DNA from 3 places in the Nocardiopsis coralliicola genome. Region 1 is predicted to be linked to each of the others. Evidence: riboswitches for the same ligand, from Rfam matches in the RefSeq annotation. Region 1 holds a riboswitch; each other region holds the start of a gene.
What was found. A riboswitch is a leader RNA that binds a small molecule or an ion and turns the genes downstream of it on or off. The one in region 1 is predicted to bind thiamine pyrophosphate.
Positions count from the first base shown of each region.

Region 2: linked by a shared signal. The riboswitch ahead of ACYVGT_RS26295 (ECF transporter S component) and the one ahead of thiD (bifunctional hydroxymethylpyrimidine kinase/phosphomethylpyrimidine kinase) in region 1 are both predicted to bind thiamine pyrophosphate.
Region 3: linked by a shared signal. The riboswitch ahead of thiC (phosphomethylpyrimidine synthase ThiC) and the one ahead of thiD (bifunctional hydroxymethylpyrimidine kinase/phosphomethylpyrimidine kinase) in region 1 are both predicted to bind thiamine pyrophosphate.

Region 1 is NZ_BAAGXT010000003.1:51,339-60,677, forward strand. It holds gene ACYVGT_RS03640 (acetoacetate--CoA ligase) at 1-1,454, opposite strand, end outside; gene ACYVGT_RS03645 (SGNH/GDSL hydrolase family protein) at 1,999-3,096, shown strand; gene rocD (ornithine--oxo-acid transaminase) at 3,210-4,490, opposite strand; gene ACYVGT_RS03655 (DUF368 domain-containing protein) at 4,936-6,051, shown strand; TPP riboswitch at 6,113-6,210, shown strand; gene thiD (bifunctional hydroxymethylpyrimidine kinase/phosphomethylpyrimidine kinase) at 6,198-7,001, shown strand; gene ACYVGT_RS03665 (alanine/glycine:cation symporter family protein) at 7,125-8,573, opposite strand; gene ACYVGT_RS03670 (DUF6457 domain-containing protein) at 8,875-9,135, opposite strand.
Region 2 is NZ_BAAGXT010000063.1:14,649-23,987, reverse strand. It holds gene ACYVGT_RS26305 (maltotransferase domain-containing protein) at 1-409, opposite strand, end outside; gene glgP (alpha-glucan family phosphorylase) at 1,115-3,796, shown strand; TPP riboswitch at 5,363-5,468, shown strand; gene ACYVGT_RS26295 (ECF transporter S component) at 5,521-6,117, shown strand; gene ACYVGT_RS26290 (ABC transporter ATP-binding protein) at 6,123-7,685, shown strand; gene ACYVGT_RS26285 (energy-coupling factor transporter transmembrane component T family protein) at 7,885-8,595, shown strand; gene ACYVGT_RS26280 (hypothetical protein) at 8,979-9,339, shown strand, end outside.
Region 3 is NZ_BAAGXT010000004.1:197,118-206,456, forward strand. It holds gene ACYVGT_RS05355 (FkbM family methyltransferase) at 128-1,096, shown strand; gene thiC (phosphomethylpyrimidine synthase ThiC) at 1,131-2,939, opposite strand; TPP riboswitch at 2,935-3,045, opposite strand; gene ACYVGT_RS05365 (hypothetical protein) at 3,150-3,809, opposite strand; gene ACYVGT_RS05370 (lycopene cyclase family protein) at 3,993-5,168, opposite strand; gene ACYVGT_RS05375 (class I SAM-dependent methyltransferase) at 5,220-5,957, shown strand; gene ACYVGT_RS05380 (FAD-dependent oxidoreductase) at 5,954-7,489, shown strand; gene ACYVGT_RS05385 (DUF5914 domain-containing protein) at 7,490-9,339, opposite strand, start outside.

The DNA of each region.
Region 1 (9,339 bases):
TCGTCGCCCCAGAAGAACAGCGGCATCGACGGCGCCGGCTCGGTGACCACGAGCTCGCCGACCTCGCCGGTGTGCGGCTTGCCGTCCGGGTCCCAGGAGGCGACGGCCATGCCCAGCGAGCGCGCCTGGATCTCGCCCTCGTACACCGGCAGCGTGGGCACGCCGCCGACCAGGCAGCTGCACACGTCGGTGCCGCCGCTGGTGGAGAAGAGCCACAGGTCGCCGCCGAACTCGGCGTAGCACCAGTCGAACGCCTCGGGGCTGAGCGGCGACCCGGTGGAGCCGATGGCGTGCAGCCGCGACAGGTCCCGGCCCTGCCGCGGGTGGACGCCCTGCTTCATGCAGGTGGACAGGAAGCTGGCGCTGGTACCGAAGACGGTGACGCCGGCCCGCTCGGCCAGGTCCCACAGCGCTCCCATGTCCGGGTGGCCGGGGTTGCCGTCGTAGAGCACGATCGAGGCCCGGGTCAGCAGCACGCTGACCAGGAAGTTCCACATCATCCACCCGGTGGTGGTGAACCAGAAGACGCGGTCGTCCTCCTGGGCGTCGAGGTGCAGGTGGAGGTTCTTCAGCTGCTCCAGCAGGATGCCGCCGTGGCCCTGCACGATCGCCTTGGGCAGACCGGTGGTGCCGGAGGAGTAGAGCACCCAGAGCGGGTGGCCGAAGGGCACCGGCTCGAACTCCAGCACCGCGCCGTCGCCGCCGGCCTCCAGCTCCGACCAGTCGAGCGCGCCGGGAACGGTCCCGCTGCCGAGGTAGTCGAGGACGACGGTGTGCTCCAGCCCGGGGAGCTGGTCGCGGAGTTCGGCGACGGTGCCGGTGCGGTCGAAGTCCTTGCCGCCGTAGCGGTAGCCGTCGACGGCGAGCAGCACCTTCGGCTCGATCTGGGAGAACCGGTCGACGACGCTGCGCGTACCGAAGTCGGGCGAGCAGGACGACCACACGGCGCCGATGGCGGCGCAGGCGTAGAACGCGGCGGCGGCCTCAGCGATGTTGGGCAGGTAGGCGGCGACCCGGTCGCCCTTGCCGACGCCGAGGCGGCGCAGCCCGGCAGCGATGGCGGCGGTGCGGCGCTCCAGCTCGCCCCAGGTCCACTCGCCGAGGACGCGCAGCTCCGAGGCGTGCCGGATAGCCACCGCTTCGGGGTCGCGGCCGGTGAAGACGTGCCGGGCGTAGTTCACCTGCGCGCCGGGGAACCACTGCGCGCCGGGCATGGCGCGCTCACCGAGGACGGGCGAAGGGGCCGGCCGGGACTCCACGCCGTAGTAGTCCCAGATGGCCGCCCAGAAGCCGTCGAGGTCGGTGGTCGACCAGCGCCACAGGGCCGCGTAGTCGTCCTCGGGCACGTCCACCCCGCGGTCTTCGCGCACCCACCGCGCGAACGCGGTGATGTTGGCGCGCTCCTTCCGGTCTGCTCCGGGGGTCCAGAGCACCGGGGGCGGTCCCTGCGTCATTCTTGCGCCTCCTCGCGACGGCACCGCGCGGCCGGAGCGTGCCGCACCGGCCGCCGTGATCGAGGTTATTGAACAACACCGCAGCTGTGGGGCGCATCACCGGGGTGGGCGCGGAGCGACATCGGCCCCCATACGGAGCATTCGGTCGCAAAGCAGGCGGCCGGGTGCGGACGCGGGCCCGTTCCGCGCAACCGGCGGCCGGAGCGCTCCCGCAGGCGCGGGTAGTCTTCGGGCAGACGGGCCGGAACGGGTACCGCAGCGCCCCCGCGCGCCGGATCCACTGGCCGGCATCCCCGCGGGAGGCCCGTGCCCGAGGGAGCGAGCGACGATCGGCGCGTCCCGCGGCGGACGCCGGAGGGGGGACTGTGCCCAGGGCGTTTTTGGTGGATGGCGTTCGTCGCGAGCGGCGCCCCGGTGCACCCGCCGCAAGGCCGACGAAGGAGTCAGGGCGGGTTTTCCTGTCGACTGAGGAGAACGCCGCGAGGGGCGTGCCAGGGCGACGCGCAGCAGGACAGTTGTCCACCCAACACGTCCGAGAGCCGCGATGAGCCGCCGGGCCACCGCGGCCGCTATCACCGCCGCCGCGCTCGCCGTCCTCGCCATCACCGTGCTGGCCGTTCCGGTGACCCGCGCCGGACTCGCCGACGCCTGGTGCCGCGCCACCGGCCAGGGCTGCACCCCGGCGCCGCCGGTGGGCCGTGCGCCCGGCGGCGCGCAGGACTGGCGGCTCCTCCTCGATCCGGTTGAAGCCGCCACCTGGGGCCACTACGCGGCGCTCGGCGACTCCTACTCCTCCGGCGACGGCGCGGGCGACTATCTGGACGACACCACCGGAGACGAGGGCTGCTGGCGCTCCGCGAACGCCTACCCGTCGCTGACGGCGGACTCCTTCGACTTCGCCGGAGCCTTCGCGTTCGAGGCGTGCAGCAAGCAGAAGGCCGCCGACCTCCTCGGCGAGGACGGCGCGGAGTCCCAGCTGAGCCGGATCACCGAGTACACGTCGCTGGTCACCCTCGGCGTCGGCGGCAACGACCTGGGCTTCACGCCGGTCCTGCGCACCTGCATGGTGCGGATGCCGCTGGTGTCCGGCGGCGTCTGCCAGGGCCAGGAGGACGACATCCAGAACCGGATGGACTCCTTCGACGGCGCCCTCGACGACATCCTGGCCGAGGTGCGCGGCCAGGCTCCGGACGCTCGGATCCTGCTGGTCGGCTATCCGCGGCTGTTCCCGGAGAAGCCGCCCGGCATGTACTATACGCTGACCGCCGAAGACCAGCAGTGGCTGAACACCGTCGTCGAGCGGTTCAACGGTCGGCTGCAGGACGCGGCTGCCGAGGCCGACGCGGAGCTCTCCGCGACCGGCGACACCGGCAGCGTGGAGTTCGCCGACGTCTACGACGCGCTGGACGGCCACGAAGTGAGCGTGGAGGACGGCTCCTGGCTGAACGGGGTGGTCCTGCGCGACCTGCGCGAGGGCATCCGGGTCGACCGCAGCAGCTTCCACCCCAACGCGGCGGGCCAGCTGGCGTTCAGCGCCCACCTGGAGCAGCAGATCCGCTCCGGCCCGGACCGCGACCTCTTCGCGGCCCGCGAACGGGTCGCGGGTGCCGAGCCCGACGTGCTCGCCCGCGACGTGGAGTAGCGCAGGCCCGCTGCGGAGCGCACGGGGACAGGCCGCAGCGCTGCGGCGGCCGCCCCGGTTCCGGGACAGGCCGCCGCAGCAGCGGAGCGGCTGGGCCGCGGTGCAGCGGCCGCTCAGCGGCTGCTGCGCGCCCGCAGCTCGGCGAGGACCGCGCCGACCTGGTCCAGACCCCACTCCAGGTCTTCCTCGGAGATCACCAGCGGCGGCGACAGCCGGATCGTGGAGCCGTGGGTGTCCTTGACGAGCACGCCGCGCTCGGCGAGCCGCTCGCACATCTCCCGCCCGGTGGCCAGCGCCGGATCGACGTCGATGCCCGCCCACAGGCCGATGCTGCGAGCCGACGCGACGCCGTTGCCGGCGAACTCCTTGAGGCGCGCGGCCAGGCGCTCGCCGAGGACGCGCGCGTTCTCCAGGTAGGGGCCCTCGTTCAGCATCCGCACCACGGTGGATCCCACCGCACCGGCCATCGGATTGCCGCCGAAGGTGCTGCCGTGCTGGCCGGGCTGGATCACGCCGAGCACCGACTCGTCGGCGACCATGGCCGACACCGGCACGATGCCGCCGCCGAGCGCCTTGCCGAACAGGTAGGCGTCGGGCACCACACCGAAGTGCTCGCAGGCGCGCACGGTGCCGGTGCGGCCGAGGCCGGACTGCACCTCGTCCGCGATGAACAGGACGTTCTCGCGGTCGCAGATCTCGCGGACCCGCGGCAGGTAGTCGGCGGGCGGCACGATGACGCCGGCCTCGCCCTGGACCGGCTCGATGAGCACCGCTGCGGTGGTGCCGTCGATCGCCGCGGCCAGGGCGTCGGCATCGCCGAACGGCACCGAGCGGAAGCCGGGCGTGTAGGGACCGTAGCCGCCGTAGGCGTCCGGATCGGAGGAGAAGGAGATGATCGTGGTGGTGCGGCCGTGGAAGTTCTCGCCCGCCACCACGATGGTGGCTTCGCCGTCCGGCACGCCCTTGACGTCGTAGGCCCAGCGGCGGGCCACCTTGATGGCGGTCTCCACCGCCTCGGCGCCGGTGTTCATCGGCAGCACCCGCTCCTTGCCGGCGAGGTCGCCCAGCGCCGACACGAACGGAGCGAACTGGTCGTTGTAGAACGCGCGGCTGGTGAGGGTGACCCGGTCCAGCTGCTCGTGGGCGGCGGCCAGCAGCTCGGGGTTGCGGTGGCCGAAGTTCATCGCCGAATAGCCGGCGAGCATGTCGAGGTGGCGCCGGCCCTCGACGTCGGTGACCCACGCGCCGTCGCCCTCGGCGATGACCACCGGCAGCGGTGCGTAGTTGTGGGCCGATCGCTCCTGCGCAAGCGCGATGTGCTCGGACGCTGAGACGGGGGGCCGGGAGGGGTCGCCTCCGGTGGCCCGGCTGCCCAGAACGCGGGTGTCGCTCATCCAGGTGTCCTTCCGATCAGCATTGATCGATTCCGCTGTGTGAATACCCCCGGGCCGCACCCCCGAAAGCAGCGCGGCGACCCCCAGCAGAAGAACAGACCCCCCAGAGGCCTGCAAGGGCCCCGTGGACACGGCGGCGCGCCCCCAACGCCGTCAACCAGCGGTTCCGGGGCCGCTCCGCAGTGCCCGCCTCCGCGGTCCGGCCCGGCGCGGAACGCCGCAGGTACCGGTCGCGTTAGCGTCGGAGAGGGCGCCGGCCGCGGCCCTGTCCGCGCCGCCGTGTCCGTGCACGTGCGGCTGCAGCCCGAGCACGGGCCCTGCACCGCACCTCCCAGGGGCGGCTGTGCACATTCTGCGGCGGCTGCCGCCGATCGCCACCGCCCCCTGTCCCGCGCGGCGCCCGGAGCACTGCACCGCGCATCCCCCGATCCAGCGAAGGCACACCATGGAACACGCCTCCAGCACCCCGCCCGGGCACCCGGGAGGAGCGCCCGCCGGCGCCCCCGCCCCGGCTCCCGCGGCTCCGCCCGGCGCCGCGGGCACCCGCCGCCGCACGCCGGCGCGCACCCCGATCGGCACCCACGCATTCAACGTCGTCCGCGGCGGGCTGATCGGAACGGCCGAGGTCGTTCCGGGGATCAGCGGCGGAACGGTGGCGCTGATCGTCGGGGTGTACGAATCGATCATCACCTCGGCCGGGCATGTGGTCTCCGGCATCCGGCACACCGTCACCGACGGCATCCGCGGCCGCGGCATGGGCGCGGCGGCGGCCGAGTTCCGCCGGGCCGACTGGGGCACCGTCGCAGCGGTCGCCATCGGCATGGTGGCGGCGGCGATCGTCGCCGCCCGCGTCGTGGCGCCGCTGGTGGAGGCGCACCCGGAGCACTCCTACGGCCTGTTCTTCGGCCTGGTCCTGGCCTCCCTGTGGGTGCCCTACACCGCCGCCGGCGGCCGCTGGCGGCCTTGGCACTACGCCGTGGCGCTGGCGGCGGCCGTCGCGGCGTTCTTCGCGACCGGCATGCCGCCCGCCCAGGTCGAGCCGACCCCGATCGTCGTCGCCGCGGCCGCGGCCATCGCCGTCTCCGCACTGGTCATGCCGGGCATGTCCGGGTCGTTCATCCTGCTCACGCTCGGCCTCTACACGACCACCATGGCGGCGCTCAACGAGCGCGACCTCGGCTACATCGGCACCTTCCTGCTCGGCGCGGCGATCGGCGGCGCACTCTTCGTGAAGCTCCTACAGTGGCTGCTGGAGCACCACCGGATGATCACGCTGGTGGTGATGACCGGCGTGATGGCCGGCTCGCTGCGGGCGCTGTGGCCGTGGCAGGACGCCGACCGCGGGCTCTCCGGGCCCTCCGCCGACGCCGGCACCACGGTGCTCTTCGCCGCCGGCGGCTTCTGCACCGTCGTCGTGGTGCTGCTGCTGGAGCACGCGGTCAGCAGGCGCAGCGCCCCGCACGTCCCCGACTGGGACGCCGACGGCGGCTCCGGAGCTCCCGGCTCCGCCGCCCCTGGCCGCGGCGGGGGCCGGCATACCCGCCCCGCATCCCGGCGGTGAGCCGGGGGATGGCACTGTAGGAGCGGCCCGCGCGGATGTGACCGCAGCGGGCCGCACAACCGCATACGGCGCGGGGTGCCGGTGCCAGCACCGGCTGAGATGACACCCGTAGAACCTGCACTAGCTCGCACTAGCGAAGGGACGCCATGGGCTCCTTTACCGTTCTTTCCATCGCCGGCACCGATCCCAGCGGGGGCGCCGGCGGCCAGGCCGACCTGAAGACGTTCTCGGCGCTGGGCGCCTATGGCACCAGCGTCGTCACGGCGCTCGTCGCGCAGACCACGACCGGCGTCGCCGAGGTGCTGCCGGTCCCGCCAGCGTTCATCAAGCGCCAGCTGGCGGTGCTGCTCGACGACGTCCGGGTGGACGCCGTCAAGATCGGCATGCTCGGCGACGCGGACGTCATCGCCGCGGTCGCCGAGGTGCTGGACTCCTACCGCCCCCCGCACGTCGTCCTCGACCCGGTGATGGTGGCCAAGAGCGGCGACCGGCTGCTCGCGGAGGAGGCGGTGGCGGCGCTGCGCGAGGTCCTGCTGCCGCGGGCCGACCTGGTCACCCCCAACCTCCCCGAGGCGGCGGACCTGCTCGGGGAGAAGGAGGTCGGCGATCTCGCGGCGATGGAGGAGCAGGCGCGCCGGCTGCTCGCCGCGGGCGCGCGGCGGGTGCTGCTCAAGGGCGGGCACCTGGACGGCCCGGAGTCGGCCGACCTGCTCGTGGCGGACGGCGCAGCGGCGGTGCCGTTCACCGCGCCGCGGGTGGCCACCCGCAACACGCACGGCACCGGCTGCACGCTGTCTTCGGCGATCGCCGCGCTGCTGCCGCAGCGCCCGGACTATCCGGCCGCCGTCGGCGCAGCGAAGGAGTACCTCACCGGCGCGCTGCGCCGGGCCGACGAGCTCGGCATCGGCCGCGGAAACGGGCCGGTACACCACTTCCACGCGTGGTGGTGATGGTGCTGCAGGCGTGTGCAGCAGCAGCGGTGCAGCGCCGGGAGCCCTCGAACGGCTGGGCGCCGCCCGCAGTGCGGACGGCGCCCAGGGGCGGTGTGCGGCCGAGGCCGCGAACGGCAGCGGTCAGCTGCCGGTGCCGCTGACCTCGCGGTCGGGGTGGCGCCAGTCCGGGTTCGCGAAGTACTTCTTCGTCTCCACCACGATGACGCTGCCGAGGATGACCAGGCCGATCAGGTTCGGAACGGCCATCAGCCCGTTGGCGACGTCGCTGAACGACCAGGCGAGGGTGAGCTCGGTCGTCGCGCCGACGTAGACCACCAGGACGAACAGGATCCGGAACGGGAAGACCGCCTTGCGGCCGACCAGGTAGTCCAGGCACCGCTCGCCGTAGTAGGACCAGCCCACCAGCGTGGTGAAGGCGAAGAACATCAGCGAGATGGCGACGATGTAGCCGCCGAACGGCGCCAGGCCGGGCGCGATGTCCCCGAACGCCTGGCTCATCGCGTCGTTGGTCATGATCGCGCCGTCATCGGCGTTGCCGGTCTGCCAGACGCCGCTGACGATGATCACCAGGCCGGTCATCGTGACGACGATGATCGTGTCGATGAAGGTCTGCGTCATGGAGACCATCGCCTGCCGCACCGGCTGCGCGGTCTTCGCCGCGGCAGCGGCGATGCCACCGGTGCCCAGGCCGGACTCGTTGGAGAACATCCCGCGGGCCATGCCCTGCTGCATCGCGATGATGAACGCGGCGCCGGCGAAGCCGCCGACCGGCGCGGTGCCGGTGAAGGCGTCGCTGAAGATCAGCCCGAACGCCGCCGGGATGGCGTCCACGTTCACCACGAGGACCAGCAGGGAGGCGAGCACGTAGGCGATGATCATGAACGGCACGACGCCGGCGGCGAACCGGCCGATGCTCTTGATTCCGCCGAGGATGACCGCGCCCACCAGCAGCACGAGTACCGCACCGGAGAGCCAGGTCGGCACGCCGAAGGTGGAGTCGAGCTGCCCGGCGACGGCGTTGGCCTGGGTCATGTTGCCGATGCCGAAGGAGGCGATGAACCCGAACAGGGCGAAGAGGGTGCCCAGCACCAGCCCGACCTTCGCCCCGAAGCTGCCGGGGCCGAACTTCTCAGCGAGCCCGTGCCGCAGGTAGAACATCGGGCCGCCGCTCATCTCCCCCTTGCTGTCGGGGCGGCGGTACTTCACGCCGAGGAGGGCCTCGCTGTACTTGGTGGCCATGCCGAGGACGCCGGTGACCCACATCCAGAACAGGGCGCCCGGACCGCCGACACCGATCGCCAGCGCGACACCGGCGATGTTGCCGACGCCGACGGTGGCGGCGAGTGCGGTGCTCAGCGCCTGGTAGTGCGAGATATCGCCCTTGGCACTGCCCTCTGACTCGGTCCGGCGCACCAGCGCGAGCCACAGGGCGTGGCCGAGAACGCGGAACTGCAGCCCGCGGAGCCGGATGGTCAGGTAGATGCCCACGAAGAGCAGCAAGGGGATAAGGAACCACGGGCCCCAGATGAAGCCCGAAGCACCGTCGAGAATGCTTTGTAGTTGGTCCATGTGTTCGCGGTCCTCGTTGGTTGTTCCAGGACGCGGCGCTCGGCCGGTGCCGGGGGGAGGGTTCCGGTGCCGACGCACCCCTGTGGCGCCCTTCGCGGGTTCGGACGCGCGCCGATTCAGGGTGCAGGCCAGGATTGCACCGGTTCATTACATGCGTGTCACTATTCCACCCCGGCCGCACAGCCCGGGAACGTTCGCTCCCGGCGCGCCGTTCACCGGCGCACCCGCCCGTGCCGCACGCCGCGCGCTGCGCTGCCGGCCGTCCGGCGGGCCCGAGGCGGCGCCGGGGCGGGCGCCGCGCTCACGCGCCGGCGTCTCCGCCCGATTCCTGCGGCGCGTGGGAGAGCGCCAGCCGGCTGAGCGCCGCGGCGGCCTCCGCCGGGTCGGCGCCGCGCCCCACGGCGATGCCGAGCAGGTAGGCGGTGAGTGGCGCCGCCGGCCGCGCCACCGAGTGCGCGGCGTCGCGCGCGAGGTCGAGGATGCGGTCCACATCGGCCTTGGTGGCCTCCTCGTCCAGGCCGAGTTCGGCGCTCACCTCGCGCGCCCATTCCACCAGTGTCACGGCAGCCTCCCGGTGTCGCCCGTCGCAGTTGCTCCGGCGATCCTAGGCGCGCCCGGTGGATGGCGCCCGCTGCACGCGGTGCCCTGGTGTGTCGGCGCGGCGGGACCCGCGGAACCTGCCGACTCGCTCACCGCAGCCCGGCCGAGGCGCAGGGCGCGCCGGGAAGACCGCGGGTCCGGAGCCGCAGGAAGCCGGCCGTACCCG
Region 2 (9,339 bases), on a different contig from region 1:
CCAGCGCGGGGCGGCGCGGAACGCGGCGGGCCGCCTGGTCGAGGATGCGCGCCCCCTCCTCGCACATCAGCTCGGTGTCCTGGCCCGCGGGGATCTTGGCGCGCGCCGCGTGCAGCCAGGTCGCGAACGGGTCGGCCCACGCCTCGACGGCGAAGCTCCAGCGGCCGGCCGCATCCTCGGGGACGGCCAGCTCGGCGGTGTAGCGGTCGGTGCCCGGAGCCTCCTCGGCCATCCGGGCCACCGCGCGGCGGCGGCCGCGCCCGTCGAACAGCACCGCCGCCGCACCCAGGGCGCCGTGCCCCTCGCGCAGCACCGTGGCCGCCACCGGGAAGGTCTCGCCGGCGGCCGCGGCAGCGGTCCCGTAGTCCAGCACGGGCGCAACATCGAGAATGGGGATTCGTCCGATCACAGGCGCACCATCGATATCCGTCGGATCCGGCGCACGCGCACCGCGGGCATGCCGCAGCGGCGTTCGACGCGGAAGATTTCTCGGGCGACACGCGGATTCCGCTCAAAGGGCGGGGCACTGATGATCACGGTGCGATCGCGCCGTCGTTCTGCAGTCCTATCGTCCGTCGTCCGCAGGTGCGCGCCGACAGCCCGACGGCGCCTATTTTTGTGATTGTCGCCACAGATTGCAAGGAGGTGTCGCGGGTGTTTTCCCGGTGTTGAACGCGGTTTCCCGAGCGGTGCGGAGTGGTCCGTGCACATCGGGAATCCGGCGGTCTCCGGGTGTCTGTTCCGTTGACTGAGGGGCGGGTGGTGCGCAGGTGGAGGGCTCTGTCGGTGCTGGTTGGGGGGGCCGGTGCGCCGGAGGGAGAGAATCGCGGTATACGTCCCTGAAGCCCGTTTCGACGCACTTGTTCCGCGGGGGTGCCGATGTTTTCTGCGCCCGCGTTGATTTCCGAACGATTGCGCTCCGGGGGTTCGCCCGGGCGGATTGCGGACGACGCGAAACCGAGCCGGTTTCGAAAATTCGGACGCTCCGATGCGCCGGACATTCCGCCCACGGCGGTGGATACGTCAAGGCTTTGCGGAGCGTCCGAAGAGTTGCGCCCGACAATGCCGGAACGGGGCTCGCACCGCACTGGCGCATTGGCTAGCGTCACACGGCGTGAAGGCCATCCGCAGATTCACCGTCCGCACCGTCCTGCCCGATGAACTGGCCCCGCTCGGCCGGCTCGCCGCCAACCTGCGCTGGGCCTGGCACGCCCCGACCCGCGCGGTCTTCGAGTCCGTCGACCCCGGACTCTGGGAGAGGGCCGGCCGCGACCCCTACCGGATGCTCGGCGAGGTCCGCCCCGAGCGCCTCGACGAGCTGCGCAGCGACCCCGGGTTCGTGCGGCGCCTCGATGAGGCCGCCGCCGACCTCGACGCCTACCTGGCCGAGCCGCGCTGGTACCAGGAGTCCGGCGGGCCCGGCGCCATCGCCTACTTCTCCGCCGAATACGGCTTGGACGCCGCCATCCCGCAGTACTCCGGCGGCCTCGGCATCCTCGCCGGCGACCACCTGAAGAGCGCCAGCGACCTGGGCGTGCCGCTGATCGGCGTCGGACTGTTCTACCGGCACGGCTACTTCGCCCAGACCCTGTCCCCGGACGGCTGGCAGCTGGAGTCCTACCCGGAGGTCGACCCACGCGGCCTGCCGGTCACCCTGCTCTCCGACGCCGGGGGAGCGCCGGCCGAGGTCGGCGTCGACCTGCCCGAGGGGCGCCGGCTCACCGCGCGGGTCCGCGTCTGCCGGGTGGGGCGCGTGCCCCTGCTGCTGCTCGACGCGATGCACGAGGGCAACGCGCCCGACCTGCGCGCCGTCACCGACCGGCTGTACGGCGGCGGCGGGGACCACCGGCTCCGCCAGGAGATGCTGCTCGGCGTCGGCGGTGTGCGCGCTGTGCGCCTGTTCTCCGCGCTCACCGGCCACCGCGGGCCCGAGGTGTTCCACATGAACGAGGGGCACGCGGGGTTCCTCGGCCTGGAGCGGGTCCGCGAGTACATGCAGGGGAGCGGCGAGGACGGCGCAGCGGGCGGCGGCCTCGACTTCGGCGCCGCGCTGGAGGCGTCCCGCGCCGGCACCGTGTTCACCACGCACACGCCGGTCGCCGCCGGCATCGACCGGTTCACCCGGGACGCCGTGCGCGCCCACATCGGTGCCGCGCTGCCGGACCTGCCGGCCGACCGGGTGATGGCGCTGGGCGCCGAGGACGGCGTGCAGGGCGCCGACGGCGGCGGCAGCGGCGACGCCGACACGTTCAACATGGCAGTGATGGGCATGCGCATGGCGCAGCGCGTCAACGGCGTCAGCCGGCTGCACGGCGCGGTCAGCCGCGCCATGTTCCAAGGCCTCTGGCCGGGCTTCGACACCGACGAGGTGCCGATCGGGTCGGTCACCAACGGCGTGCACGCCCGCACCTGGGTCGCCGAGGAGGCCCAGGAGCTCGCGGCGCGCATGGTCGCCGACTCCGACGAGTTCTCCGGATCGGCGGGGTGGCGCAAGGTGGTCGGTGCCGACGAGGGCGAGCTGTGGCGGATGCGCCGCACCCTGCGCGGGCGGCTCGTCGCTGACGCCCGCACCCGGCTGCGCGCCTCCTGGACCGGCCGCGGTGCCAGCAGCGCCGAACTCGGCTGGATCGACGGAGTACTCGACCCGGACGTGCTGACCATCGGCTTCGCCCGGCGGGTGCCCTCCTACAAGCGGCTCACCCTGATGCTGCGCGACCAGGAGCGGCTGACCCGGCTGCTGCTCCATCCCGACCGGCCGGTGCAGATCGTCATCGCCGGCAAGGCCCACCCGGCCGACGAGGGCGGCAAGCGGCTCATCGCCGAGATCGTCCGGTTCGCCGACCGACCCGAGGTGCGGCACCGGATCGTGTTCCTGCCCGACTACGACATGGCGCTGGCGACCTCGCTGGTCCAGGGCTGCGACGTGTGGCTGAACAACCCGCTCCGCCCGCTGGAGGCCAGCGGGACGTCGGGCATGAAGTCGGCGCTCAACGGCGGACTCAACCTGTCGGTGCGGGACGGCTGGTGGGACGAGTGGTACGACGGATCCAACGGGTGGGCGATCCCGACCGCGGACGGCGTCGAGGACCCCGACCGCCGCGACGACCTCGAAGCGCACGCGCTGTACGAGCTCATCGAGGGGCGGGTGGCGCCGCTGTTCTACGACACCGACGACGGCGGTCCGCCCAAGCGCTGGCTGGAGATGGTGAAGCACACCCTGGTGTCGCTGGGGCCGAAGGTGCTCGCCACCCGCATGGTGCGCGACTACGTCGACGGCTACTACCGGCCGGCGGCAGCCTCGGCCGCCGCCCTGCTCGGTGACGGCGCCGCCCGGGCCCGCGAACTGGCCGAATGGAAGGCGCGGGTGCGCGCCGCGTGGCCGGGGGTGCGCATCGAGCACGTCGACGTGTCCGGCATCGACTCCGGCGGAGCGCAGGAGCCGCCGCAGGTCGGCGGTGAACTGAAGATCCGCGCCACGGTGCTGCTCGGCGGCCTCGACCCGGCCGACGTGCAGGTGGAGGCCGCCATCGGCCGGGTCGGTCCCGACGACCGGCTGGAGTCGCCGGAGACGGTGCGGCTCGCCCCGGACGACAACGGCGCCGGCGCCGGCGATCCCGGCGATCCGCTCCGCCGCTACTCCGGCTCGGTACCGCTGGCGCGCGCCGGATCGAGCGGCTACACCGTCCGGATACTGCCGTCCCACCCTGGCCTCACCAGCCCGGCCGAGATGGGCCTCGTCGTCGTCCCCGCACCGCCCCAGGGCATGCACACGGACGACTCCGTACCGCTCCGCTGACGGCCCCGGGCCGCGCCTCTCCGGCGCGGCCCGCCCGCGTTCTCCGGCCGGGTGCCGGTGCATGCGGCGTAGGGGGCTGGCGGAGGAAGGCCGAGGGCGGCTTCGCCGGCGGTCTTCTTGCTCTGTTCCGTCGCTGCGGAGCCGGCGAGCGACCAGCGCCGCTGCGGGGTCGCGGGGCCGGGGTGCAAGGGATCAAGACAAAGGACGGCTTCGCCGACAGACTTTCGCCCTGTCCCACCGCTCGGAACCGCTGCGCGACCAGTGTTCCTGCTGTTCGCGGGGCAGGTGCTCCCACTTCTCGGTAGCCGGCTTTCCGGTGTTCTTTGTGTCGGACAAGCGCAAAAGCGGCAGCGACGGCGAGGGAGGGGGCCTGGGCGGGTCGGCCGGGTGTCTGGATGGTCGCGGAGCAGGGGTGGGGGACAAATGCCATGAAACGGACGCAATGACGGGGGCCTTGCAAACCCGGACCTAGCAAGAGACACCCTCCCCCTGTGGACCCGGCGCGCAGAGCCCGATTCCGTTCCACGCTGACCTGCGCAACGCCAGGTCACACAGCGTGTCGATGTCCGATTTCCGCACACCCGCCTTTTCCGCGGCCAGGCCGGCGAAAAGGCGCGAGTCGCGGCGACGAATTGGGTGCTTTGGTCGGTTTGAGGCAGGAGTGACCCCTCGGCCCGCGGAAAAGGAACGCGCCGCGCTCCTGCGCGTAGGCCCCCCAAGCCGGACACCCGCCCGCCCGCGGTGATCAGCGCCCAGATTCGCCCGATATGTCGTCACGCAGAGTGAAACTGGTCCGGTGAATGGGCCGCGGAACGGTCACACCCCCAGGGTTTTCCGCGCATCGGCCCGCGAAAAGGTGGCAGTCGTGGCGCCGGTGAGGTGTTACCAGCGGTTCGCGAACCGCCCGCCCGCACCGGGTCCGCCTGCCGCCGACCCTGCAACCCCGCTATTCACACCAGTCACACCCGCCCCGCACGCCCGCCCCGCGACCAGCCGCCGCCCGGCCGCCGTCTCGGGCCCCGCCCACCTTGGCCGTCACTGCCGTCTTTGGCTTGTCCGACGCACCGACCAGCCCGCCACCCGACTGCCCCCGTGCGGGAGCCTGCGGCCTCTCCCGGCGCTGTAGTCACACCAGTCCCTCGCGCCCACCTGCGGCCCCTGTTCACCCCTGCCGTCACTGCCGCTTCTCCGCTTGTCCGACGCAATGACCATCGGCCAGCCGGCTGGAGGGATGCGGGAGCCTTCGGCCTGATCCGCCCCCAGCCCCGGAGCCAGCAGCACTCTGGTTGCACGCCGTGTCTGAAGCGGCGGAACAGAGCGAAGAATCCGCCGGCGAAGCCGCCCTTGCTGGTCATGCCTGCGCCCCAGCCCCGGCCAGCAGAAGCCTTGTTCACACGGCGGCCAGGAGTGGCGGGGCAGGGCCGATAAGACCGCCGGCGGAGCCTCCCTCGCCGCGGTACCGAGGGCATGGAGCGCGGTTTCGACCGAATGCATCCTGTGCGCGCCGTGTGGGGTGGATCGTGTGGATCAGGGGTGGCATCGGCGGTGGGGCGGGCTTAGGGTGGAGGTAACCGACAGGGGAGCGCTTCGGCGCTGAGAGTGCGGTGCGACCGCAGACCCTTAGACACCTGATCTGGATCATGCCAGCGAAGGAAGTCGTGCTATCCGCCCTCCGGGCGCTCTCGGCCGAGCCCTCTCGTGTTCTCACGGATGCGAAGGGACCCATCGTGACCACCTCCACCCCCGCCGCCCGCCCGCAGGGGGCGCGCTGGCGGACCGTCGACATCGTTGTTGCCGCAGTCCTCGGCGTCGCCGTCGGCGTCGTGTTCTGGTTCTGGGGCATGCTCTGGCAGGCCACCGCGCCGCTGTTCCTCTTCTTCCCGCCGGCCCAGGCGGTGCTGTACGGCATCTGGCTCGTGCCCGGGGTCCTCGGCATGCTCATCCTCCGCAAGCCCGGTGCCGGAATCCTCACCTCGGTCGCCGCCGCAACGGTCTCCGCCCTGCTCGGTACGTCCTGGGGCGTGATGGTGATCGTGTCCGGCCTGCTCCAGGGGCTCCTGCCCGAGCTCGTCTTCCTGGCCGGCCGGTACCGCCGATGGGGGATGGGCGCTGCCGTGCTCGCCGGCGCCGCCGCCGGCCTGGTGCCGGTCGCCATGGACCTGACGCTCTCCTACGCCGACTGGCCGCTCTCCTTCATGGGCGCCTACGCCGTCCTGGTCGTGGCCAGCGCCGCGGCCATCGGCGGCGTCGGCAGCAGGCTGCTGGCCACCGCCCTGGCCCGCGCCGGCGCGCTCGCCCCCTTCCCCTCAGCACACGGGTGAGCGGCATGCCGGCCAACGCATCCGCCGGCGCGCGGGTCCGCTTCACCGGCTGGGGCTGGCGGCACGCCGGACGGCCCGGCTGGGCGCTGCGCGGCGTCGACCTGGCGATCGAACCGGGCGAGCGCGTCCTGCTGCTCGGCCCTTCCGGCGCCGGCAAGAGCACGCTGCTGCACGCCCTCGCCGGGCTGACCGGATCCGAGGGCGCGATCGGCGGTGAGCAGGAAGGGGACGTCGAGGTCGACGGCGCACCGCCGCGCCGCGGCCGCGGCGCGGCGCTCGTCGCCCAGGACCCCGAGGCGCAGCTGGTCATGGCCCGGGCCGGCGACGACGTCGCGTTCGGCCTGGAGAACCTGGCCGTTCCGCCTGCCGAGATCGGCCCCCGCGCCGCCGCCGCGCTGGACGCCGTCGGCTTCCCCTACCCGCCGGACCGCTCCACCGCGGCGCTCTCCGGCGGCGAGAAGCAGCGCCTGGTCGCCGCCGGTGCGCTCGCTCTGCAGCCGCGGCTGCTGCTGCTCGACGAGCCCACCGCCAACCTCGACCCGGACGGCGCCGCCCTGGTCCGCGGCCTGCTCGCCCGGATCGCCGCCGAATCCGACGCCACCATGCTGCTGGTCGAACACCGGGTGGCCGACGTCGCCGACCTGGTCGACCGTGTCGTAGTGGTCGATCCCGGTGGCGGGGTGAGTGCCGACGGCCCGCCCGCGGAGGTGTTCGCCCGGCAGGGTGCCGCGCTCGCGGCGCGCGGCGTGTGGGTGCCGGGCCGCGAGCCGTCGGCCCCCGCCTCGCCCGGACGCGTCGGCGCGCCGCTGCTGCACGCCGAGCAGGTTGCGGCACGCGCGCCGCGCGCGCCCGGCGGCACTGAGCGAAGCCGCGCCACGGTCCTCCGCGGTGCTGACGCTGCGGCCGCCGGCACCGCGGTCACCGCGTTGACCGGGCCCAACGGCGGGGGCAAGTCAACGCTGCTGCGGCTGCTCGGCGGCCTCGCCCGACCGGACAGCGGCCGGGTGCGCCCCCGCGGCGCGCTGGCGGAGGCCGACCCGCGCGACCTGCACCGGTGGCCCGCGGTCCGGCTCGCCCGGCACGTGGGCACCGTGTTCCAGCACGCCGACGACCAGTTCATCACCGCCTCGGTGCGCGCGGAACTGGAGTTCGCGCCGCTGCGGCGGGGCCTGCCGGCGTCCCGCGCCGCAGCGTCGGCCGACGCGCTCCTGCAGCGCCTGCGCCTCGATCACCTCGCCGACGCGCACCCGTTCACGCTCTCCGGCGGGGAGAAGCGGCGGCTGTCGGTGGCCACGGCGCTGTCCGCCGACCCCGACCACGCCCCCGAAGTGCTGCTGCTCGACGAGCCCACCTTCGGCCAGGACGCCGCCACCTGGTCTGAACTGGTCGCCCTTCTCGACACACTGCGCCGCGGCGGCTGCGGCGTCGTCCTCGCCACCCACGACGAACGCCTTCTCGGACCCTTCGCCGACACCGTTCTCCGGGTGGAGGGCGGCCGCGTCCGCCCCGCCGCCGAGCCCGCTCCGCCGGCGTCCTCCGCGCCCGCGGGCCGCGGAGGCGCCCGATGAGCGCGCGGCGCAGCCGGAGCGCCGTGCCGGCGGTCCGCTCCCGGGCTGCGGATGCCCGCGGCCGAGCCGCTGCCCGGTTTGCCGGAGTCGGCGCCGACGCAACGACCGGCCGCACGCCACCGGGGAGTCTGCCCTGCGCTGTTCCGTGTGCAGGCGGGCCGGCCGCTGGGCAGGGTGCGCTGGCAGCGGGAGGTGCCCGGTGATCGCGCGGCGGAACCCGGCCGCGAAGCTGGTGGCGGCCCTGCTGATCGCGGTGGGGCTGGTGCCCGCGATCGACCCGGTCACTCCGGCGGTGGTGCTGGCGGCCGTTGCGGTCCTGCTGCCGTTCTGCGGACTGGAGGCGCGGCGGGCGCTCACGGTGCTGCTGCCGCTGCTGCTGGCGGCCGGATCGGTCGGGCTGGTCAACCTCGTCTTCGGCGAGAGCGGGCCAGAGGTGGCGCTCGGCCTCGCCGTGCGGCTGATGGCGATTGCGCTGCCCGGCGTGCTGGTGGCGCTCACCAGCGACCCCACCGACACGGCCGACGCCCTGGTCCAGCGTCTCCGGCTGCCCGAGCGACCGGCGATCGGGGTGCTGGCCGCGCTGCGCATGGTGCCGCTGCTGGCCGAGCAGTGGCACACGCTCGCCCTGGCGCGCCGTGCCCGGGGCCTCGACCCGGGCCGCTCGCCTGCGGCTGCTGTGCGCCGGTTCGCCGGCATGGCGTTTGCCCTGCTCGTCCGCGCGGTGCGGACCGGCACCCAGCTCGCCACCGCCATGGACGCCCGCGGCTTCGGCACCGGCCCCCGGACCCGCGCCCGCACCAGCGTCTGGCGCGGCGCCGACACCGCGCTCGTGGCCGGCGCGCTCACCCTGATCGCCGCGGCCCACGCCGTCTCCCTCTGGGCGGGCACCTGGCGGCTGCTCTTCACCTAGAACCGGTCCCGTCGGGCCCGGCGCTATCGGCCTCCGGTCCGATAGCCGCGGCCCGCCCCGCCGGAGAGGCGCCGGCGCGCACGCCGCCGCCGGGAGCGCCACCGCGGCGGCCGGGGGGCGGTGCTCCCCGGCGGCGCGACCGGCGGGTCGGGGCCGACCGCAGTGTGCGACTGCGCGGGGCTCGCCGGCGCCGCCGCGGCCTCGGGCGCCAGGGCGGCGCGGCCGGGTCGAACAGTCGGAAACCACCGCATCCGGGGCGTACATCCGCATTTCCCCGTCTCGCACCGGGGGTGTGAAAGGGGGGCATAGACTCCCGACCTCATGGCAACGGTATGCACACGGATGATCGCCGTGAGTTGATACTCGGCGGGCGAGGGGTGGACATGGTGCCGAACGGCGAGCCGCGGCGGAATCTGGCGCGACTGGGCTACCTGATCCGCCTCGACCAGCGCGGTGACGCCGCCCTGCCCGCCAACGTGCTCGACGCCGCGTCGGCCGCGCTGCGCCGGCGCTGGCCGCTGCGCGCGCCGACCGAAGAGGGCGCCCGGCTCGCCGTCGTCCGCCGCGCCCTGCGCGGCCGCCCCCGCCGCGGGCACGGTGCGCTGGAGATGCGCACCCTCGGCGGCGGCACCGACGAGCACATGCTCCTGCGCGCCCTGCTCCGGCTCAGCCGGGCCGACCGCGCCGCCTACGCCCTGGCCATTTCCGGCGGCCTCACCGACGCCGAGGCCCGAGCAGTGCTGG
Region 3 (9,339 bases), on a different contig from region 1:
GTGATCGGGACCGGAAACGTCAGTGCGGGGCGGGCACTGGGCCGGGGCACCGGGGCAGAGTGGGGGCGCGGTGCCCGCGGCACCGCAGATCCCCCGCAGAAGACGCCCCTCGACTCCGGGAGTTCCTGTGGATGCGAACCCGATCCGCGGCTTGGTCCGGCGGCACCCGGCGCTTCGGCGCGCAGTGCGGAAGGCCCGCAGCGGGCTGTCCGCGCGGTTCGGCGGAACCGCCCCGGACCAGGCGCCGGATACCCGCCGCTTCACCCTCGCCCTCCCCCGGCGCGCCGCGGGAGGACACACCGGCCCCGCGGCGCTGTCCGTCACCGCTCCGTCCGGACTGTGGGTGCCCCGCAAGCTCGAACAGGACGGGCTCGCCGGCTTCGAGCCGGAGACGCTGGCGTGCTTCCTCGCCGCGCTCGACCACGCCGGCCCGGGGGCCGTCCTGGACGTGGGCGCGAACGTGGGCGTGTACGGGCTGCTCGCGGCGGCGCGCAGCCGGCGCCCGGTCCGGGCCTTCGAGCCCACGCCGCACATCGCGGAGACCGCGCGCGCCATCGCGGACGCCAACCGGCTCCCGGTCGACGTGGCGGAGCTCGCGCTGGCGGACCGCACCGGCGGCGCCACGTTCACGCTGTCCTCGACCTCGGACGCGTCGAACTCCCTCGCGGCGGGGTTCCGCCCCGAGGCGGGCCGGATCCGCGTGCGGGTGGACACCCTGTCCGCGTGGTGCGCGCGCACCGGCACCGTCCCCGCCGTCGTCAAGATCGACACCGAGACCACCGAGCCCGACGTCATCGCCGGGGGCCTCGCCGCCCTGGAGACGTTCCGCCCCTGGGTCTTCTGCGAGGTCCTCCCGGGCCGCGGCGTCGAGGAGCGCCTGATGGACCTGCTGGGCCCGCTCGACTACACCTGGCACCAGTTGGGCGACGAGGTCCCCGCGCCGGCCCGCAGCGTCATCGACGGCCGGGTCTCCGGTGCGGAGCAGCGCATGTGGCTCTTCGCGCCCGCGGAACCCCCGGCTGCACTGTGGGACGACGCCCGTGCGTGGCGCCGGGCCGTCGACGCCTGCGGCCCCCTCGCGGACGAACGCCGTTGAGGAGGGCCGGGGCGCCTCTGCCCGAGAGCGGCGCCTAGGGCGGCCCTGCCTCGCCCCGGCTCGCGGCCGGGGCGGGGTCGGGCAGGTAGACCCGCCCGCCGGACTCGAGGAACTCGCGGCTCTTCTGCTGCATACCCGCCGCGACGTCGGCGGATCCCGCGGCGCCGTAGGCGTCGCGGATGTCCTGGGAGATCCGCATGGAGCAGAACTTCGGCCCGCACATCGAGCAGAAGTGCGCCGTCTTGGCGGGTTCCGCGGGGAGTGTCTCGTCGTGGAAGGCTTCGGCCGTCTCGGGGTCCAGCCCCAGCGCGAACTGGTCGCGCCAGCGGAACTCGAACCGCGCCCTCGACAGGGCGTCGTCGCGCGCCGCGGCCCCGGGGTGGCCCTTGGCGATGTCGGCGGCGTGCGCGGCGATCTTGTAGGTGATCACCCCGGTGCGCACGTCGTCGAGGTCGGGCAGCCCGAGGTGCTCCTTGGGCGTGACGTAGCACAGCATCGCGGTGCCGTACCGGGCGATCTCGGTGGCCCCGATCGCCGAGGTGATGTGGTCGTAGCCGGGGGCGATGTCGGTGACCAGCGGCCCCAGCGTGTAGAACGGGGCGCCGTCGCAGAGCTCCTGCTGCCGTTCGACGTTCTCCCGCACCTGGTGCAGCGGGATGTGCCCCGGCCCCTCGACCATGACCTGGACGTCGTGGGTCCACGCCCGGCGGGTCAGCTCGGCTAGGGTGTCCAGCTCGGCGAACTGGGCGGCGTCGTTGGCGTCGGCGATCGACCCGGGCCGCAGCCCGTCGCCCAGTGAGAAGGCGACGTCGTAGCGGGCGAAGATCGCGCAGAGCTCGTCGAAGCGCGTGTAGAGGAAGTTCTCCTCGTGGTGGGCCAGGCACCAGCCGGCCATGATCGACCCGCCGCGCGAGACGATCCCGGTCACCCGTTCGGCGGTCAGCGGGACGTAGCGCAGCAGCACCCCGGCGTGGACCGTCATGTAGTCGACGCCCTGCTTGCACTGCTCGATAATGGTGTCGCGATAGATTTCCCAGGTCAGCGCATTGGCATCGCCGTCGACCTTTTCCAGCGCCTGATAGATGGGCACCGTGCCCACCGGGATCGGCGCGTTGCGGATGATCCATTCGCGGGTGGTGTGGATGTCGTTTCCGGTCGACAGGTCCATCAGGGTGTCCGCGCCCCATTTGGCGGCCCATTGGAGCTTGGCCACCTCCTCGGCGATCGAGCTGGTGACCGCGGAGTTGCCGATATTGGCGTTGATCTTCACCAGGAACCGCTTGCCGATGATCATCGGCTCGGACTCCGGGTGGTTCACGTTGGCCGGGATGATCGCCCGGCCCGCGGCGACTTCGCTGCGGACCAGCTCCGCGTCGCACTGCTCGCGCAGTGCCACGAACCGCATTTCGGGGGTGACGATGCCGCGCCGCGCGTAGTGCATCTGGGTGACCGTGCCACCGGCCTTTGCGCGGAGCGGTGCCGCGCGGCGCCCCTGCCACTGCTGGGACGGGGCGCCCCGCCGCGCGGCCGCGCGGCCGTCGTCGGCGAGCCGGCGGCCCCGCGCCGCATAGGTCTCGGTGTCCTCGCGCGCCGCGATCCACGGCGCGCGCAGCGGCGGCAGTCCGTACTCGGGGACGCTGCCGGGACCGGCAGTGCGGTAGACGCGGACCGGTTCGTTGGGGCGCCCGGAGGTGTCGTCGAGTGCGATCTCGGTGACCGGAACGCGGATCCCGTGCTCCGAGTCCTCGACCCAGGCGAGCGAATGCGACGCATACCGCTCAGAGTCGGGTTCGCCGGCCGGATTTCCAGTGGGGCGGGGCTTTTCGGGAATGCGCGCAGCCATCTGCGGTCCTCGCTTCCTACGCCGGTGTCAACCGGATCAGGTTCAACGGTTCCAGGCGGTGCCAGCCTGATCTCAGCCCTCTACCGAAGGCCCCCGCGGGGTCACAGAACGTGTATCACAGTCCGCCCCGCACCTGGCAATCCCACTATCGCGTCCGATTGGGAAATGCCAGCGCAGGCGGCGGAAATCGGCGGCTGCCCCTCGAATTTTTCACCCGGGCGCGGAGCGGAGCGCCGCGGCGGGCGGCCGGCGGGTTCCGGTGATTGCGAATCCGGCGATCAGGGCCACTTCGCCGAGATTGGCGAGCGCCATCGGCGCGCTGGGAGCGGCGGCCGCCGCGAACATCGCGGCCGCGCCGAGCAGCAGCGCCAGCCCTCCTCTGCGGACCAGGGCGAGGCCGACCCCGATGACGATCAGGATCGCGGCGGCGGCCGGGACCGGCGGAGCGGCCTCGGCGCCGGAGTAGCGGAGGGCGTCGCCCTCGGTCTGCGGCACGAGTTCCAGGCCGGCGACCTCGAAGCCGATTCCGTAGGCGACGAGCGCGGCGGCCACCGCGCAGAAGGCGGCGTGCACTCCCCTGCCCTGCGCCCACGGGGCGCCGGAGCGCCGCGCCAGACCCACCGCGGTGATCACCAGCAGCGGCGTGAACAGGGCGTGGACCACGAAACGCGGGTAGTTCAGCCCCTCCAGAAGCGCCCCCTCGCCGATGGCGGCCCCCAGGGCGACGATGCCGTTGTCGTAGACCAGCCCTGCGGCGACCACGCCGGCGAACAGCAGGCACCAGGACCGCTGCTTTCGCGCCGCGCCGAGCAGCGCCGCGCAGAGGACCGCGTGGGAGGCGGCGAACAGCCCGAACGTGGCCGAGACCATCGGGACTCCAATTCCTCGAAACTCGATCTACTCGATTTTCAAGAGGATAACGGATGCTCGTGCACTCTATGGCTGGCACCGGTGCGTTCCCGGGAGGTCGGGACACGCCCCGCCCCAGGCACCGCTGCCCGCTGGTATGACCCAGCGCGGGGCGAGCCTTCAAGGAATCGGGCGGGCGGCGCCTCAGCGGGGCCGGCCGAGCAGGCGTTCGACCACGGTGGCAGCCATGGGCGCGACGGGCGTGGTCGCCCCGATGGCGAGCTCGCGGCGGAGGGTGGTGCGCCCGTCGAGGAAGTCGAGCACGTCGACCATGCTGTTGCGGGCGAACAGTCCGGCGAAGAACGCGTCGCCGCGCACCCGCCCCGCGTCCAGGGCGCGCAGCAGCACCGCGTCCATCGCCAGGTGCCGGCGGCGGTGCGGCACCGGGGGCACCGGCGTGCGCCCCTCTTCCAGTGCGCGCGCCACCGCGGCGACCTGGCGCTGGATGCCGCTGAAGGTGTAGCCGGTGGAGGGCCGGGTGGCCCCGCCCGCGGCGCCGAGGCGGAACACGCGGCGCCCTGCACGGGGAATGAAGCGGCCGTCGGTCATCGGGATGGCGCCCTGCTCGACCGCGGTGACAGCGGCCCCTTCCAGGCCCAGCACGTCGCCGGTGTAGTGCCGCAGCGCAGCCGTGTAGCCCGCGTCGTCCAGGACCGTGCGGGTGAATTCGGTGTACTCCACCAGGGCACTGCGGGCGCTGAGCGGGAGCACGTAGCCGAACGCGACACCGCCGCGGGGCTGGGGCAGCCGCAGGTCCATCAGCAGCGCGGTCTCCGCGTCGAAGGCATCGGCGTCGGTGCGCAGGAACCAGCCGCGGAAGTGCTGCAGGAGCGTGGTGCGCGCGGGGCGGGGCAGCGGCGCCGGGCGGGTGTCGAACACCCACCGGGCGCGCAGGCGGACCTGCGTGCCGTCCGCGCGTTCGGCCTGCACCGCGGCGTGCTCGGCGCCGTCGTCGATGCGGGAGGCGGTGGCGGTGACCGGCTCGACGTTGGCGGGCAGCCGGGAGCGGACGTGGTCCTCGAAATCGCGGGAGCGCAGCATCTTGTAGGAGTGCGGAGCGATGGGGCCCGCCACGGTGGCGCCCTCCGGCCCGCGAACGGCGAGCTTCTCCCACCGCGCGGCCAGCAGGCCGTCCCAGGGCCCGGGGCCGCGCTCCCAGTAGCACCAGGTCCGGTCCGGGGCGCGGGGACCGCCTGCGGGAGGCTCGACCAGCCCGATCTCGGGCGCGCGCCCGCCGGGCAGGGCCAGTCCCCCGGCTGCCAGTGCCAGGGACAGGCCAGCCGCGCCCGCGCCGACGATGAGCACGTCGAATGAGCTCATGCGGGCTAGCATGGCACGGCGTTGCGGCGCCGGGTTCATGTTGGGGGGATGATGGGCGATTCGGCGGAGGCGATGAAGTCCGGGCCGGTCACCGGGGAGTTCGACCATGCCGCGGACTCCTATGACCGCCTTGTGGCGGCCAACCCGGGCTACCACCGCCATCTCCGCGTCTCGGCGGCGCGGCTGCAGCTGCCCGGCGGAGGGGCCGGCCTGCGCATCCTCGACCTGGGGTGCGGAACCGGGGCCTCGACCGCGGCGCTGGCGCGGGCCTTCCCCGGAGCCGAGATCGTCGGCGTGGACGCCTCGGCGGGCATGCTCGCCCGCGCCCGCGCCAAGACGTGGCGGCCCGGGATCCGGTTCGTGCACGCCCGCGCCGAGGAGGTGGCGGCCGCACACGTCGGCGGGCCCGCCGACGCCGTCTTCGCTGCCTACCTGCTGCGCAACTGCCCCGACCCCGATGCCGCCCTGGCCGCGATCCGCGGGCTGCTCGCGCCGGGCGGCCGCCTGGTCGTCCACGAGTACTCGGTCGCCGACTCCGCGGTGGCGCGCGGCGTGTGGTCGGCGGTGTGCTGGAGCATCATCATCCCGCTGGGCCGCGCCTTGACCGGGCGCTCTGACCTGTTCCGCTACCTCTGGCGCAGCGTGCTGCACTTCGACGGCGCACAGCGGCTGCGCCGCCGGCTGCGCTCGGCCGGGCTGGAGAACGTGCGCACGCTGGATCTGACCGGCTGGCAGCGCGGAATCGTCCACACCTTCACCGGCCGGGCCCCGCACCGGCCGGCCCGGTGACGCGAGTGCCGGCCGATCCGCTCGCCGAGCGCATCGCCGCACCGGCGCCGCGCGCGGTCGGGCCTCCGCGCGGCGTGCGGACTGCGGTGGTGGGCGGCGGCATCGCCGGCCTGGCCGCGGCCACCGCTCTGGCCGAACGCGGGGTGTCCGTCACCGTCTTCGAGCGCGAGGCCGGGCTGGGCGGGCGCCTCCAGGGTTGGCCGACGACGCTGGCCGACGGCAGCGCGGCCACGATGAGCCGCGGCTTCCACGCCTTCTTCCGCCAGTACTACAACCTGCGCGCCCTGCTGGCGCGGTTCGATCCGGAACTGGACTGCCTGAGCCCGCTGCCCGACTACCCGCTGGTCCACGCCGACGGGCCGCAGGACAGCTTCGCGGGGCTGCCTGCCCGGCCGCCGCTGAACGCCTTCGCGCTCGCCGCCCGCAGCCCCAGCTTCCCGCTGCGGGAACTGGCCGCGGTCAACACTGCCGCCGCAGTGCAGCTGCTGGACGTGGACGTGCCCGGCATCTACCGCAGGCTGGACGGCCGTTCGGCCCCGGAGCTGCTGGAGGCCGTCCGGTTCCCGCCCCGCGCGCGGCACCTGGCCTTCGAGGTGTTCTCCCGCAGCTTCTTCGCCGCGCCCGAACGCCTCTCCGCAGCCGAGCTCGCGGTGATGTTCCACCTGTACTTCCTGGGCTCCGCCGAAGGGCTGCTCTTCGACGTCGCCAACGCCCCCTTCCCCCAGGCCCTCTGGGCCCCCTGGTCCCGCTACCTCGCCCGGCACGGGGTGCGCCAGCGCCTGAACGCACCCGTCGAACACGTCGCGCGCGGCCGCGGCCGCCGCTTCACCGTGCACGCCGCAGGGGGCGGGGCCGAGGACTTCGACGCCGTCGTCCTGGCCGCCGACGTGCCCGGACTGCGCACGCTCGCCGCCCGCTCCCCCGAGCTGGGCAATGCGGAGTGGCGGCGGCGGGCCCGCGCGCTGCCGAGCGCCCCGCCGTTCCTGGTCAGCCGGCTCTGGCTGGACCGGCCGGTGCACCCCGGGAGGCCCGCGTTCCTGGGCACGGCCGGCTATCCCACGCTGGACAACATCAGCGTGCTGGAGCGCTTCGAGGACGAGGCCGCCGGCTGGGCCCGCCGCACCGGCGGCTCGGTGGTCGAGCTGCACGCCTACGCCCTGCCCGAGGACTGCTCGTTGGAGCGGGAGCGCGGGCGGCTGATCGGGCAGCTGCACCGGGTCTTCCCGGAGACGGCGCGGGCCGGGGTGGTGGACGAGCGCCACGAGCTGCGCGACGACTGCGCGCTGTTCCCTCCCGGTGGGTACCGGGAGCGGCTCGCGGTGTCCACCTCCGATCCCTGGGTGGCCGTTGCTGGGGACCACGTGCGGGTCGACCTTCCGGTGGCGCTGATGGAACGCGCCGCGACCAGCGGCGTGATGGCCGCCAACAGCCTGCTGTCCCGGTGGGGGCTGGCCGGACATCAGCTGTGGAGCGTGCCGCGGCGCGGGCGCTGGGCCCCGATGCGGGCGCTGGCGCGGCGGGCGCGCGGCTGATCAGCCCGGCCAGCGCCCTGCGGCGCGCAGCGCGTAGCGCCGCTCGGCATAGGCCAGGTCATCGCGCCACAGGCGCCGCGCGGCAGCCCGCATGAAGGGCCGCACCGCCGGGGCCGCGCGGGCGGCCAGGGCGAACCCGGTGCGGTCGGAGGCGGCGACGGTGGCCTCGATGACGGCCGTCGACGGTACCCCGTCGCGCACCCCGAGCGGCGTCGCGTGGGTCTCCACCACGCTCCCTGCGCCCTCCCCCTCGATGATGTGCATGGCCACGGTGCGCGGCTCGGGGCAGCTGAAGGCGGCGCGGACCGGCACGCCCCACCGGCCGGCGACCTTGAACGCCACTTCCGCCACCATGCGGTCGGGGTCGGGGGCGCTGCCCTGCGGCGTCTCGACCACGCGCAGCCCCACGAAGGAGTAGGGGTGGAACCACGAGCCGTGCCAGGGGTCGAGGCGGTTGGCCACGATGTCGGCGGGCTCGCAGCGGCCGGCGAGGCTCTCCACGGCGGCCAGCGTCGCGGTGCCGGACGGGCGCTCCGGCAGGACCGGCCGCGGAAGGGGTTCTTCGCCGCCCGCCTCGTCCAGGCGCACCCACGCCAGTACGCCGTCGTCGAAGGCGGGGTAGGGCTGCCACCCGGGAAAGCCCTCGGGCCCCAGGGAAAGTCCGTGCCACCGGCAGACCAGGGCACCGGAGGAGACGGCGCCCCGGCACAGCGGCGCTCCCAGGTGCGGGCAGGCCCCCGGTGCCGCCTGCAGTCCGCCCTGGGCGTCGCGCCAGGCCACGACCTCGGCTCCGGCGATCACGCGGCCGAAGGGCCGGCCGCTCCGAACCTCGCTGCTGGCGGCCAGCACGAACCAGTTGCCCGACGGGCGCGCGAGAGCGCGGTCGAGCGCGGCACCGATGACCCGGGGAGCCGCTTCGCGCCAGGTCGGGCACTGGCGCTCCCAGGCGGTCGCGGGCAGCCGGCGCAGCGGCAGCCGCGCCGGCCGGGCGGCGGGGCGTACGGCGGCCTCGGATGCGGACGGATCCTCCGGGAAGGGGGCCCGGTTCCCCAGGCCCTTGCCGATGGCGGCGAGGGCCACGCCCAGCCGGCGGCCGCTGCCGACGCGGTGGCGCCGCGACCAGACGTCGTAGTCGGCCTGCTCGATCTCGTCCAGGATGCCGCGGTAGAGGCGCAGCGCGGTCTCCACGCAGGGCCGCGAGGCGGGAGCAAGCATGGCGCACCCCGGTTCGGCCGCGGCGTACAGGGAGCGGTTGAGGCCGACCAGTTCGGCCAGGGCGGCGCGCACCCGCGGGTCGCCTGCGCCCTCGGTCCGGCAGCGGAGCAGCAGAGCGCGGTCGACGCCGTGGCGCCCCAGCACGTCGGCGGGCAGGTAGAGGCGGCCGCGGTCGAGGTCTTCGCCGAGGTCGCGCAGGAAGTTGGTGAGCTGGAACGCGGTCCCCAGGGCAGCGGCCGGCGGCTCGGCCCGGTCGCGGGGCACCACCGTTCCCAGGACCGGCAGGACCTGCAGGCCGATCACCGCGGCCGAGCCGTACATGTACGCGTCCAGCGCGGCGTAGTCGGCGTATCCGGTGACGCTCAGGTCAGCGCGCATCGAGCCGAGGAACGCGGTGAAGTGGGCCGGGGGGATCGCGTAGCGCTGGGCCGTGTCGGCCAGCGCCCGCACCTGCGCGAACTCTGCGTGCCCTCCGGAGAGTGCCGTTTCCAGCTCCGCTTCGACCCGGTCGATCAGGGCGGCGGTCTGGTCGGCGGAGCGGTGCGGATCGGGCTCGTCGACCAGGTCGTCGACCCAGCGGGCGAACCCGTACAGGGCGTGGATCGCCGGCCGGCGTCCCGGCGGAAGGACCCGGG